Regions from separate parts of the Luteipulveratus mongoliensis genome, predicted to be linked through region 2. Evidence: riboswitches for the same ligand, from Rfam matches in the RefSeq annotation. Region 2 holds a riboswitch; each other region holds the start of a gene.

Evidence for each region. Region 2 has a riboswitch for S-adenosylmethionine ahead of VV02_RS18120 (aminotransferase class V-fold PLP-dependent enzyme). Riboswitches for the same ligand answer to the same signal wherever they lie in the genome.
Region 1: it holds a riboswitch for S-adenosylmethionine, as region 2 does, so the genes downstream of both, VV02_RS17455 (bifunctional o-acetylhomoserine/o-acetylserine sulfhydrylase) here and VV02_RS18120 (aminotransferase class V-fold PLP-dependent enzyme) in region 2, are expected to answer to the same signal.
Region 3: it holds a riboswitch for S-adenosylmethionine, as region 2 does, so the genes downstream of both, VV02_RS21855 (MetQ/NlpA family ABC transporter substrate-binding protein) here and VV02_RS18120 (aminotransferase class V-fold PLP-dependent enzyme) in region 2, are expected to answer to the same signal.

Annotation. Positions count from the first base shown of each region.
Region 1 is NZ_CP011112.1:3,670,186-3,674,189, forward strand. It holds gene VV02_RS17445 (antibiotic biosynthesis monooxygenase) at 1-333, opposite strand, end outside; gene VV02_RS17450 (IS30 family transposase) at 458-1,573, opposite strand; gene VV02_RS17455 (bifunctional o-acetylhomoserine/o-acetylserine sulfhydrylase) at 1,664-2,989, opposite strand; SAM riboswitch class IV at 3,073-3,190, opposite strand; gene VV02_RS17460 (DUF445 domain-containing protein) at 3,253-4,004, opposite strand, start outside.
Region 2 is NZ_CP011112.1:3,820,787-3,824,790, forward strand. It holds gene VV02_RS18115 (DNA translocase FtsK) at 1-982, opposite strand, end outside; SAM riboswitch class IV at 1,120-1,235, shown strand; gene VV02_RS18120 (aminotransferase class V-fold PLP-dependent enzyme) at 1,250-2,647, shown strand; gene VV02_RS18125 (endonuclease/exonuclease/phosphatase family protein) at 2,652-3,596, opposite strand; gene VV02_RS18130 (alpha/beta hydrolase) at 3,634-4,004, opposite strand, start outside.
Region 3 is NZ_CP011112.1:4,600,496-4,604,499, reverse strand. It holds gene VV02_RS21860 (methionine ABC transporter ATP-binding protein) at 1-449, opposite strand, end outside; gene VV02_RS21855 (MetQ/NlpA family ABC transporter substrate-binding protein) at 446-1,402, opposite strand; SAM riboswitch class IV at 1,610-1,721, opposite strand; gene VV02_RS21850 (NAD-dependent epimerase/dehydratase family protein) at 1,950-3,011, shown strand; gene VV02_RS21845 (sensor histidine kinase) at 2,983-4,004, opposite strand, start outside.

The sequences.
Region 1 (4,004 bases), 150 kb from region 2:
CCAGCCCTCGATGCCCGTACGCCGCTCGGCGTGGGTGTGCTCGACCAGGCCTTCCCCGGAGCGCAGCCACCAGGACCGCTCTCCGGAACCTTCCCAGCGGTGCAGGCTCTCCTCGTCGGCGAACCTGTAGAGCATGTGCCACTCATCGGAGTCGCCCGTCGGCCGGACCCAGCCGCAGCCCAGGAAGCCTGGAAAGCGCTCGGCCATCGACGTACCGGCCCGCACCCAGGCGAGCATCGCCGTCTCGTCCTCACGCCGGGCGCGACGAGTCATCGCGACGGTGACGCTGGGGGACGAATCGGCTGGTGGCATCTGGACCTCGGTGGCTGACATCACCAGCCATTGTCTCGCGGTGTGAGACGTGCCCCTGACCACCGGATGCGTGGCCTTGCTCACGGCCGCGCCCCACCCTTCCTGGCCGATAGTGCAAGCCGCGTCGCTTCCCGATTCCTTGGGTTCAGGGTGCTGTTGCAACGAGGAGTTCGTTGAGCTTCTCGGCGGGATTCTTCCACTGGTGTCGTTTGCGGGGTCGCCGGTTGAGCTCGATCGCGATCTGGTCGAGGTCGTTCTGGGTGTAGGTGCGGAAGTTTGTGCTGGTGCGGGGAAAGTACTGGCGTAGGAGCCCGTTGGTGTTCTCGTTGCTGCCGCGCTGCCAGGGTGAGTGCGGGTCGCAGAAGTAGACCTGGCAGCCGGTAGCGAGGGTGAATCGGGCGTGCTCGGCCATCTCGGCCCCTTGGTCCCAGGTCAACGACCTGGCCATGCTCACTGGCACCCTGCCCATCAGCTGGGTCAGTACGCCGATGACCTGCGCGCTGACTCGTGAGTGCGGCAGGGCGCCGAGCATGACGTACCCGGTGGTGCGTTCGACCAGAGTCACGATCGCGCTGGAACCGCGGGCGCCGATGACCAGGTCGCCTTCCCAGTGTCCTGGCACGGCCCGGTCGGCCGCCTCCGCAGGACGGGTCGAGATGTGCAAGCCCTCGATCCACGGTTTGCGGGACCGGGCCGCCGCGGCCGTGGCGCGGGAGCGTGGTTTACGCGTGGCTCGCCCTGAGCGCAGCGCGAGCTGCCGGCCGACCTCGGCGCGGAGGCTGCCGCGGCCCTGGATGTAGATGGCCTGGTAGATCGTCTCGTGTGACACCCACATCTCCGGCTGATTCGGGTACTGCGTACGCAGCCAGTGTGCGACCTGCTGCGGGGACCACCGTTCCCGCAGCAGGTCCGCGACGATGTGCCACAGCAGCGGCAGCGGCCCACCCCACGACGGGCGCAGCTTCCCACCATGGCACCGGCGCGCCCGGACCCGGTACTGCCGCTGAGCCTCCCGGTGCTCATACACCCACCGATAGCACCCGCCCCGCCGGCCGGAACCGGCCGCGTGCCGCCCCGAGGGCGACCGCGCCCCAGACCCACCCATACGCGCACCCCGGTAGGAATGGTTACGACGCACCTCCCGCCACACCGTGCTCCGATCCCGACCAAGCACCGCAGCGATCTGTGGAAACGTCAGGTCCTGACCGAACAGCACCTCGATCTGAGCACGCTCCGCGAGCGACAACCGCTTTCCAGGCATGAGCACATCCTTCGCCGTGCTCGTTGCAACAGCTCCTTGAAACCGCCTTCTGGGTAGCGACGCGGCTCGCACTATCGGCCAAGGACGGCGTCAGGCCTTGGCGGCGGTAAAGCCCTGCTCGAGGTCGGCGACGATGTCGTCGATGTGCTCCAAGCCGACCGACAGACGTACGAGCCCGGGTGTCACACCAGCGGCGAGGCGGTCCTCGTCGCCGCCCTGGCTGTGGGTCGTGGACGCCGGGTGGATCGCGAGCGAGCGCACGTCACCGATGTTGGCGACGTGCGAGTGCAGACGCAGGTTCTGGACGAACTTCTGGCCAGCCTCCAGGCCGCCCTTGATCTCGAACGCGAGCACCGCGCCTGCACCCTGCGGCGTGTACTTCTGAGCCAGCTCGTAGAACTCGTTGTCCGGCAACGATGCCCAGCGCACGGACTCGACCTGGTCGTGTCCCTGCAAGAAGGTCGCGACCTTGTGCGCGTTCTCCAGGTGGCGCTCGATGCGCAGGCTGAGGGTCTCCAGACCCTGCGCGATCAAGAACGCGTCGAACGGTGACGTCGCCGGACCGAGGTCGCGCAGCAGCTGGACGCGCGCCTTGAGGATGTACGCCAGGTTGGCGCCCAGGTCACTGCCGACTCCGAGATCGCGGGCGTAGACCAGCCCGTGATAGCTCTCCTCAGGCGTGTTGAAGTTGGGGAACTTCTCGGGATCCTGCGCGAAGTCGAACTTTCCGCCGTCGACGATCACGCCGGCGATCGTGGTCCCATGCCCGCCGAGGTACTTGGTGGCGGAGTGCACGACGATGTCGGCTCCGTGCTCGAGCGGACGCAGGAGATAAGGCGTCGCGACCGTGTTGTCGACCACGAGCGGCACACCGAGGTCGTGAGCCACCGCGGCGACACCCTCGATGTCGAGGATCTCGCTCTTGGGGTTGGAGATCGTCTCACCGAAGAACAGCTTGGTGTTGTCCTTCGCAGCCGCGCGCCAGGACTCCGGGTCGCGGGTGTTCTCCACGAACGACACCTGGATGCCGAGCTTGGGCAGGGTGTACTTCAGCAGGTTGAAGGTGCCGCCGTAGAGCGACGGGCTCGCCACGATGTGGTCGCCGGCCTCGGCGATGTTGAGGATCGCGATGGTCTCAGCAGCCTGGCCGGAGGCGAGCAGCAGCGCTCCGACGCCGCCCTCGAGGCTGGCGATGCGCTGCTCGACCGCGTCCTGCGTGGGGTTCATCAGCCGCGAGTAGATGTTGCCGAACTCCTTGAGCCCGAACAGGTTTGCCGCGTGCTCGGCGTCCTTGAAGACGTACGAGGTCGTCTGGTAGATCGGCAGGGCGCGCGACCCAGTGGTGGGGTCGGGCTCCTGGCCGGCATGGATCTGGCGGGTCTCGAAGGACCAGCTGGGTGTGGTGTCGTCGCTCATCGGTGTGGTCTCCCTCATCGAGTGACGCATCGCCGGTCAACGCAGAGCCCTCACCGACGACGCTGCGGTCGCAGGAGGTCTGCGGCCCGCGCTTGCCGTCGGGTGCCTTCGCCCGCCGGCCGGGTCATCACCCGGGGCACCCCACCGCGGTTGGAGGGTTGCCGGTCAGCAAGCCGGGGCTTCGCGCTGACACTCATGACCTGTCGGCAGGTTAGCGAACTGCGCCCTCATTTGCATCACCTGTTCTTATGGTGATCCAAACATCAAAGCATCTGTGAGGTGGCATAGATGAACAGCCCGGCCAGGCCACCGACCACGGTGCCGTTGATCCGGATGAACTGCAGATCACGCCCGACCTGGAGCTCGATGCGCCTCGCGGCCTCGTCCCCGTCCCATCGGGCAACCGTCTGGGAGATCAAGGTCGAGATCTCGCGCCCGTAGGTCGTGACGATGTAGCCGACGGCGTCGTGCAGACGTCGGTCGACCGCGCCGCGCAGCTCATCGTCGGTGACGAGACGCTGTCCTGCCTCCGCGAGCAGCACCGTGAGGCGTCGTCGCAGTGGGCCGGTCTCGTCGCCCAGCGCCTCGACGATGGTGTGCTGCACAGAGCCCCAGACCGAGACCATCCCGTCGGCTACGCCCGGGTGCAGCAGGAAGCGGGTCTTCAGAGCCTCGGCGCGCTCCTGCGTCGAGGCGTCGTGCTGCAGGTCGTGAGCGAGGGTCGCCAAGAAGTCATCGAGTGCCAGGCGTGCCGGGTGCTGCTGGGTATCGCGCACATCCGCCAGCCAGGTGAGCAGCTCGAGATAGAGCCGGTCGATAACCGTCTCGTCCAGCCAGCGTGGCGACCACCACGGTGCGCGCGCGCCGATGATCGAGGCGATGGCTTCCTTGTTGTCGCGCGCCCAGTCATGCACCTGACGGATGCCCAGATCGACCAGGCCCTGATGAGCCCGTTCCTCCAGCACACCCTCGAGGAGGTGCCCGGCGACCTCGCTCACCGGCTCCTGAGCCAGGC
Region 2 (4,004 bases):
CGTCAGCCGGAGCCTTCTCGCCGGGGCGCAGCTCGCGGCCGCTCTTGGTCCGACGGGGTACGACCTGGGCCGCCTGCTCGAACGCTTCGTCACCGGTGCGGGTGTCGTCCTCGGACATCCGCTTGCGCGGGCTGCGCCGACGCGGCTTCTTGCCGTCGATGTCGGCGCCGTGCCGGTCGGCCTCGACGGCATCCGGCTCCTCGTCCGTGCTGTCGGCCTCGCTGTAGTAGAGGAGACGGTCGCGCGCCTCGCGCAGGCGGTAGCCGATCTGGTGGACCGGCGTCGCCGTCACGACCAGCAGCCCGAACAGGCCGAGAATGAACAGGATCGGGACAGCACCCCAGGTCCGGACCCCGGCCACGAGCGGGCTCGAGGCGAGGAAGCCGATCATGCCGCCGGCCTCGTTCATGACCTTGGTGCCGGCGTCCGGGCTGGGCAGGCCCTTCTGGATGTGGGCCAGCCCGCTGGCGGAGAACCCGAGCATGACCAGGCCAATGATGACCCGGTTGGTCGGCTGGTGGCCGCGCGGCGAGCGCAGCATGTGGACCCCGAGCAGCAGCAGGACCAGCGGCAGCGCGAAGCCCACGACGCCGAAGGTGCCGGCCACCACGGAGTGCACGATCTCGCCGAACTTGCCGGACAGGCCCCACCACTCGCGGGCCGCCACCACGATCGCCACGGCGATCAGGAGGAAGCCGATGCCGTCGCGACGGTGCTCCGGCTCCAGGTCTCGCGCCGAGCTCCCGACGCGTCGTGCGGCTCCACCAGCCACGTGTGAGACCCCCATCCACGTGCCACGCAGTACGCGCAGCGGTGAGGGCAGTCCACCATCCTTGGCACCTCTGCCGCCGCGAGTTGGCGTAGGTGCGGCCTTCTTGGCGGGCGGACGGGTCGACTTACGGCGGCCCGCGGCCTTGGGGCGTGCCGACTTGGACCGGCTCGAGGACGAGGCGGTCTTCGACGCGGACTGACGGGTAGCCACGTTGACAGAGTAGTGGTGAACCCCACCAGCCCCCTACGTCACACGCGGAATGGAGCGGTATTCAGCGTTCTCATATGCCAAGACCGGTTGTCCGACGAGTGGACCGTTCTGGCCGGCCGTCGTTATGTTGTCGAACAGGTCAAGAGTCTCAGCGTCAAGCCCCGGCTTGCTGAGCGGCAACCCTCCGCCGCGGTGGGGTGCTCCGGGTGACGACCCGGCCCACCCGGCAGCCGCCCGTGGGCAAGCGCGAGTCTCCAAGGAGCTTCCGTGTCGACGGCACCCCTTCCCCCGAACGAGCCCTCTGTTGCCCAGCCCGTGCCCCGACGCCTGAGCCTGGTGCGCCAGGCCGTCTCCCGGCGTACGACAGCGCGGGCGACCAACGGCGTCCCCACGACCGTCGGGCTCGAGCTCGGCGTCCCGACGGTCCACCGCACGGTGGTCGACTTCGGCAACCTCGATCACGCGGCGACCACGCCGGCGCTGACCGCCGTGTCCGAAGCCGTCGACAAGGTCCAGCGCCGCTACGGCTCGGTCCACCGCGGGGCCGGCTACACCAGTCGCCTCACCACGTCGTGGTTCGAGCAGGCCCGTGATGAGGTCGGCAGCTTCGTCGGGGCGCGTCCCGATGACGAGGTCGTCTTCACCCGCAACACGACCGACTCCCTGCGGCTGCTCGCGCACGCCCTCCCCCGGCGTACGTCCGTCCTGGTCTTCGAGTCCGCGCACCATGCCGCGCTGCTCCCTTGGCCGTCGCGGCGCACGACCCGGCTGCCGGTGCCCGCGAGCGCTCATGACGCAGTCTCGTTGCTCGACCAGGCGCTGGAGCGGCTCGGCGACACAGGACCTCGGCTTGTCGTGCTGACCGGTGCCTGCAACGTGACCGGTGACATCTGGCCGGTCGCCGAGCTCGCCGAGGTGGCGCGTCGGCACGGCGCGCGCACGGTCCTCGACGCCGCTCAGCTGGCACCGCACCGCGTCGTCGACATCGCCGCCCTGGGCGTCGACTGGGTCGCCTTCTCCGGGCACAAGATCTACGCCCCCTACGGCGCCGGCGCTCTGGTCGGCCGTCGCGACTGGCTCGATCAGGCTGCGCCCTACCTGCCCGCGGGCGGCGCGACACACACGGTCTCCCACCGGCACATCCGCTGGCAGCAGGGTCCGGCGCGGCACGAGGGCGGCACTCCCAACGCGGTCGGCGCCATTGCTCTGGCGACGGCCTGCGCCACCATCGCGGCGAACCGGGATGCTGTCGAGGCGCACGAGGCCGAGCTGCTGGGCCTGCTGCGGGCCGGGCTGGCCGCCACACCCGGCGTCCACGTGCACCACGTGCTCGGGGTGTCTCCTGACAGCGTCGGTGTCGCGACCTTCACGGTCGACGGCTACGCACCGTCGTTGGTGTCACAGGTGCTGGCCGACGAGCACGGGCTGGCGGTCCGTGACGGCCGGTTCTGTGCCCACCTGCTGTGCGAGACGTTGTTCGACGGAGACGGCACGGCCGTACGCGCGAGCATCGGCCTCGCCACCACCCGTGAGCACGTCCAGCGGCTGGTGAGCGGCGTACGCCGGCTGGTCGAGCAGGGTCCCGCGCTCGCTTACGAGAACACCAGCGAGGGCTGGGTCGCGCAGGACGACCCGCGCGACCTGACCGAGCCGCGCCCCTGGTGAGACCTCACCCGACACCGATCCGCAGGCGCGCCCAGATCGCCGCGTGATCGGTGTCGGGCACGCTCACCACGCCGGCGTCCACGACGCCGAGCTTGCGCACCAGCACGTGGTCGATCTGCACGAACGGCGGCGTACGCCGATCACGCGGCCAGGTGCGTACCCACCCTGATCCGGTCGCCCGGTGCGCATCGGTCATGGTCTCGGCCGCGTGCCGGAACGCGGGGTGGGCACTCGAGGCGTTGAAGTCTCCGGCGATGACGAGGGGGACGTCGCGCGGTTGCTTGGCGCGCCATGTGGCGAGCTCACCGAGCTGGTCATGCCAGCCGTGCACGAGGTCTGGCACAGGAGGGTAAGGGTGTGCCGCGCGCAGCACGTAGCGACCACCCGGCGCCTGCACCTCGGCAACCGGCTGGTCGAATCGCGGTGGTACGTGGGCACTTTCGAGTGCTTTGAGGCGGCGCGAGCTGCAGATCACCGTGCCGTCCGCCCCGGCTCGCGGCGTGCCGACCATGTTGGGGAGAAGCTTGCCGAGGCCGGCGACTCGCAGCCGGCGCCAGCCCTCTGGCGTGACCTCCACGAGGACGAGGCTGGTGACCTTGCGCTCACGGACGGTGGCGACGATGGTCGCGGGGTCAGCCGCGCCGTATTCCATGTTGGAGGCCATCACGACCTCGTCCCGCGGTCCGGCGGCGACCGTGTCCGAGCGCATCGCACGGAACGCGAGGATCGCCGGCAGGAGGGCGATGACGAGTGCCACGACCACGAGCCGTCGCTCGCGCATCACAGCCGTGGCGATCACCAGCATGAACGCGAGGAGCCCGAACACCGGGAACACGGACTGGGCGACCGGCACCCGGCCCGTCCCGTCGTACCACCGGAGGAAGACCCCGATGCCCGCCACGACGAGCAGCGCCATCACCGCCCAGCGCACGATGTCGCTCCGCTGCATCTGTTGCTCTCCTTCGACCTTGCGTCCGGCAGTGGCCTCACCGACCGAAAGCCCACGTGACCATACGTGGGAACTCGCGCCTCCAGAACGGCCCACCGTGATCACCGGCTCGCTCGGTCATCACGACGTCAGCTCCGGCGTCCTGGAGCGCGCCCGCCCAGCGGGTCGCGTTCTCGCGAAAGAACGGCTCGGCAGTGCCGGCGACAAGGTAGGTGCGCGGCAGCAGATCCGGCAGCGTGTCCGGCGGCCGATAACCGGCACCCGGCGAGGCGCAGAAGACCACGCCGTAGACGTCCGGATGGCGCATACCCATGGCCAGGGCGAGCTCACCACCGGCTGAGACTCCACATACCGCCGTACGCGCCGCCGGCAGCGCGACGCCGAACCGATCCCGAACCCAGTCGCGGA
Region 3 (4,004 bases), 780 kb from region 2:
TTCTGGCCGCCGGACAGCTCCTCGGGGTAGGCCCACGCCTTGTCGGTCAGGCCGACGAAGGTCAGCAGCTCGGCCACTCGCTTCTGCTGCTGCTCCTTGGACCAGCCGGCGAGCTGGAGGGGATATGCGATGTTGGCGAAGACCGTGCGCGACCCGAACAGGTTGAACTGCTGGAAGACCATGCCGATGCGGGACCGCACCTGGCGAATCTCCTTGGCACTCAACGAGGTCAGATCCTTGCCCTCGACGAGCACCGCGCCAGAGGTGGGCTGCTCGAGACCGTTGATCAGGCGTACGAGCGTGCTCTTGCCGGCACCGGAGTAGCCGATGACGGCGTACACCTGGCCCTGCGCGACATCGAGGTCGATGTCGCGCAGGGCTGTGACGCTGGTGCTGCCCCGGGTGAAGGACTTGCCAACGCCGCGGAGCGAGATGAGTGCCTCGCTCACTTCTTTGCGTCCGCCTTCAGCCCGTCCAGGATCTTCACGAGGTCGGCCTGGGGCTTGTCGACGATGACGGCGGTGTTCTTGGAGTACGCCTTGACCTGCGCGAGGACCGACGGGTCGTGGTAGAGCTTGGCGATCTTGAGGTAGGTCGGGTTGTCCTTGTCCTCGGCGCGCGCGACGAAGGCGTTGATGTAGGGCAGCGCCTCCGGGCGTTTCGGGTCGTCGTTGAACAGCGTCTTGGACGGGTCGAGCTTGGCGTCCAGGGCGAAGTTGTTGTTGATGACCGAGGCGTCGACGGACGGCAGCGAGGCGACCGTCTGAGCGGCGTCGACCGGCGCGACCGTGACCTTGGACGCCGAGGCGTCGACGTCAGCCGGAGTGGACAGCGTGTTGCCGCCACCCTTGAGCTTCAGCAGTCCGGCTTGCTGCAGCACCAGCAGTGCTCGTGCCTGGTTGGTCGGGTCGTTCGGGATGGCGACCTTGCCGCCCTTGGGGATCTGGGTGAGGGCGGTGTGCTTCTTGGAGTACAGGCCGAGCGGCACCACGACGGTCGAGCCGATCGGGGTGAGGTCCTGGCTCGCGCTCACGTCGTAGGTCGCCAGGAACTGCAGGTGCTGGAACAGGTTCAGGTCGGTCTGCTTCTGCGCCAGGGCCGGGTTGGCCTGGGTGTAGTCGCCGAAGTTGACCACCTTGATGGTGATGTCCTGCTTGGCGGCGAGGTCCTGGAGCGGCTTCCAGTACGGCGCGCTCGCCTCGGTGGTGCCGATGCTGACGGTCGTGGTCTTCTTCTCGTCGTCGCCGGACGCTACGGCCTTCACGACGAAGCCGGCGGCCACAAGGACGACGACGCCGGCAGCGACGGCGCCGATCAGCTTGCCGCGGCCTCCGCCCGGGCGCTCGGGCAGCGCGATGATCGAGTCATCTTTGTTCTCAGGGGTATTGGTGTCATCAGACATGGTGATGCCTTTCTGAAGTCATTGAGGAGGAGTCCGCCGCGGTCACGGGGTCTCGATACGCCTCCGCTGGCGCTCCGGCTACTCGACCAGCGGTGGGTTGCGGTTAGCGACAGCTGGGACAGCAGCACCGACGAATCGGCCTGGGAGGAGTCACGTGAGTGTGGTGTGCGCGCTGCATGAGTCGTCCTTGAATCAGCCACTGCGGGAGTGGAGTGCTTGCGCGAGGGGTGGTCGCGCCCGGTCGTCACCTGGAGCACCCCGCCACATCCGTGAGGGTTGCCGCCCAGCAAGCCAGGGCTTGTCGCTGGAACTCTTGACCGCGTCCAAAGTAAGAACTTCGTCATCATCAAGTCAAATCAGTAAGCCAATTCAGTGTTATGGCACGCGTCACACCGTCAGGTCTCGATCCGGACTTGCGACGAGCTGGGCTGAGGCCGCGATCCATCCTGTGACGAACTGAGGAACTCTCGCTCGATCGGGCGAATTCATCTGTCCGCCAGTCGTTCTCGAACCATACGCTGACGATGGTCGAGCTCTGGAGGACAAGATGCGAGTCGTAGTGACCGGCGGTGCAGGATTCATCGGGCAGCACGTCGTGGCCGAGACGCTGCGGCGCGGGCACGACGTGCTGGTCCTGGACTCGCTGCGAGAGGACGTCCATGGTCAGCACGGGTGCCCGCCGAGCGGCGCCCGGCTGCACCTGGGAGACGTGCGGCAGACGTATGACCTCGACGCGGCCCTCCCTGGCGCCGATGTCGTCGTGCATCTCGCTGCCAAGGTCGGGCTCGGCGTGGACGTCTCGGACCTGCCCGACTACGCGTCGAACAACGACCTCGGCACCGCCGAGCTGCTCGCCGCGATGGCACGCCATCGCCTCAACCGGTTGGTGCTGGCGAGCTCGATGGTGGTCTACGGGGAAGGCCTCGGTCGGTGTGCGGAGCACGGGCCCGTCCGCGGACGGCCGAGATCCGAATATGACCTGGCTCAAGGCCAGTTCGAGCCTGAGTGCGTCCGCTGTGGCGCACAGCTGAGCCCATCGCTCGTCGATGAGGAAGCACCGTCCGACCCGCGCAACGCCTATGCCGCATCCAAGCTCGCGCAGGAGCACTACGCCACCAGCTGGGCCCGCGAGACCGGTGGCAGCGCGGCGCTGTTGAGGTATCACAACGTCTACGGTCCCGGCATGCCCCAAGGGACGCCGTACGCCGGTGTCGCCTCGATCTTCACCTCCGCCTTGCGCGACGGGAAGGCTCCGCGCGTCTTCGAGGACGGCGGGCAGCGTCGAGACTTCGTGCACGTGCGGGACATCGCCGCCGCGACCGTGACGGCGGCCGAGCGCCACACGGGTGGAGCGCGCGCGTTCAACGTGGGCACCGGCGTACCTCGCACGGTCGGAGAGATGGCGGCCAGCCTCGCTCACGCGCTCCATGGACCAACGCCCGTCGTCACCGGCGACTACCGACTCGGCGACGTCCGCCACATCACGGCCAACTCTGCGCGGATCCTGGACGAGCTGGGCTGGATGGCGCGCGAGGACTTCGACAAGGGGATGGCCGAGCTCGCGGGTCTCGGGCAGACGGTCAGCGCGCCAGCGGTAGCAGCACGCTGAAGGTGCAGCCCGGCCCGCTGTTGGCGACCTCGACCTCGCCGTCGTGCGCGGTCACGATCTCCTGAGTGATCGCGAGTCCGAGCCCCGCACCCGAGCCGAGACCCGGGTGGGGAGAGCGGGCGGACTGCCCGCGATAGCCGACCTCGAACAAGCGCGGCACCTCCGACTCCGGGATGCCACCGCACTCGTCGGTGACGGTGAGCAGCGCGTACGCCGGGTCTGAGCCGGCCGTCACGCCGAGCGCGACCGTCCCCTGGGGCGCGGTGTGCCGAATCGCGTTGTACACCAGGTTGGTCAGCGCCCGGTTGAGCTGCGCGCTGTCCCCCTCGACCTCGGCCATCGCCCGGGACGAGCCCACGAGTCGTACGCCTTGCAGGGCGGCCAAGGGCTCGAGGCCGGCGAGTGCGTCAGAGACCAGGTCGGCGAGGTCCACGCGTTCGCGACGGGTGACGACGGCACCGGCATGCAGCCGACTCAGGTGGAACAGGTCATCGACCATCTCGGTCAGCCGGTCCACCTCGACCCGCATCTGGTGGTGGTAGCGACCGGGGTCGGCGGCTACGCCGTCCTCGAGGGACTCGGCCATCGCGCGGAGCCCGGCGAGCGGCGTACGCAGGTCGTGCGAGATCCAGGTGACCAGGTCGCGGCGGGAGCGCTCGAGAGCTTGCTCGCGCTCACGGGTCTCGGCGAGGGTGCGTGCGGTGCGGTGCAGGTCGTCGCGCAGGGTGCGCAGCTCACCGGAGACCGCGCGCTGGTCGGGCGCCGGGACGCGGCCCTCACCGATGGCGCTGACAGCCAGCCGGAGCGAGGCGCTGTCCCGACGGAAGGTGCGCGCAGCGGCCGCGGCCGCGACGGAGGCGAGCAATCCTGAGACGAGGGCAGCGATGATCGTGACGTACTCGTCGTCCATCGTGATGAACATCGCGCGGTTGCTGCCCACGACGGCCGCGACCGCGGAAACCGTTGCTACTGCTGCGATCGAGACGAGTACGC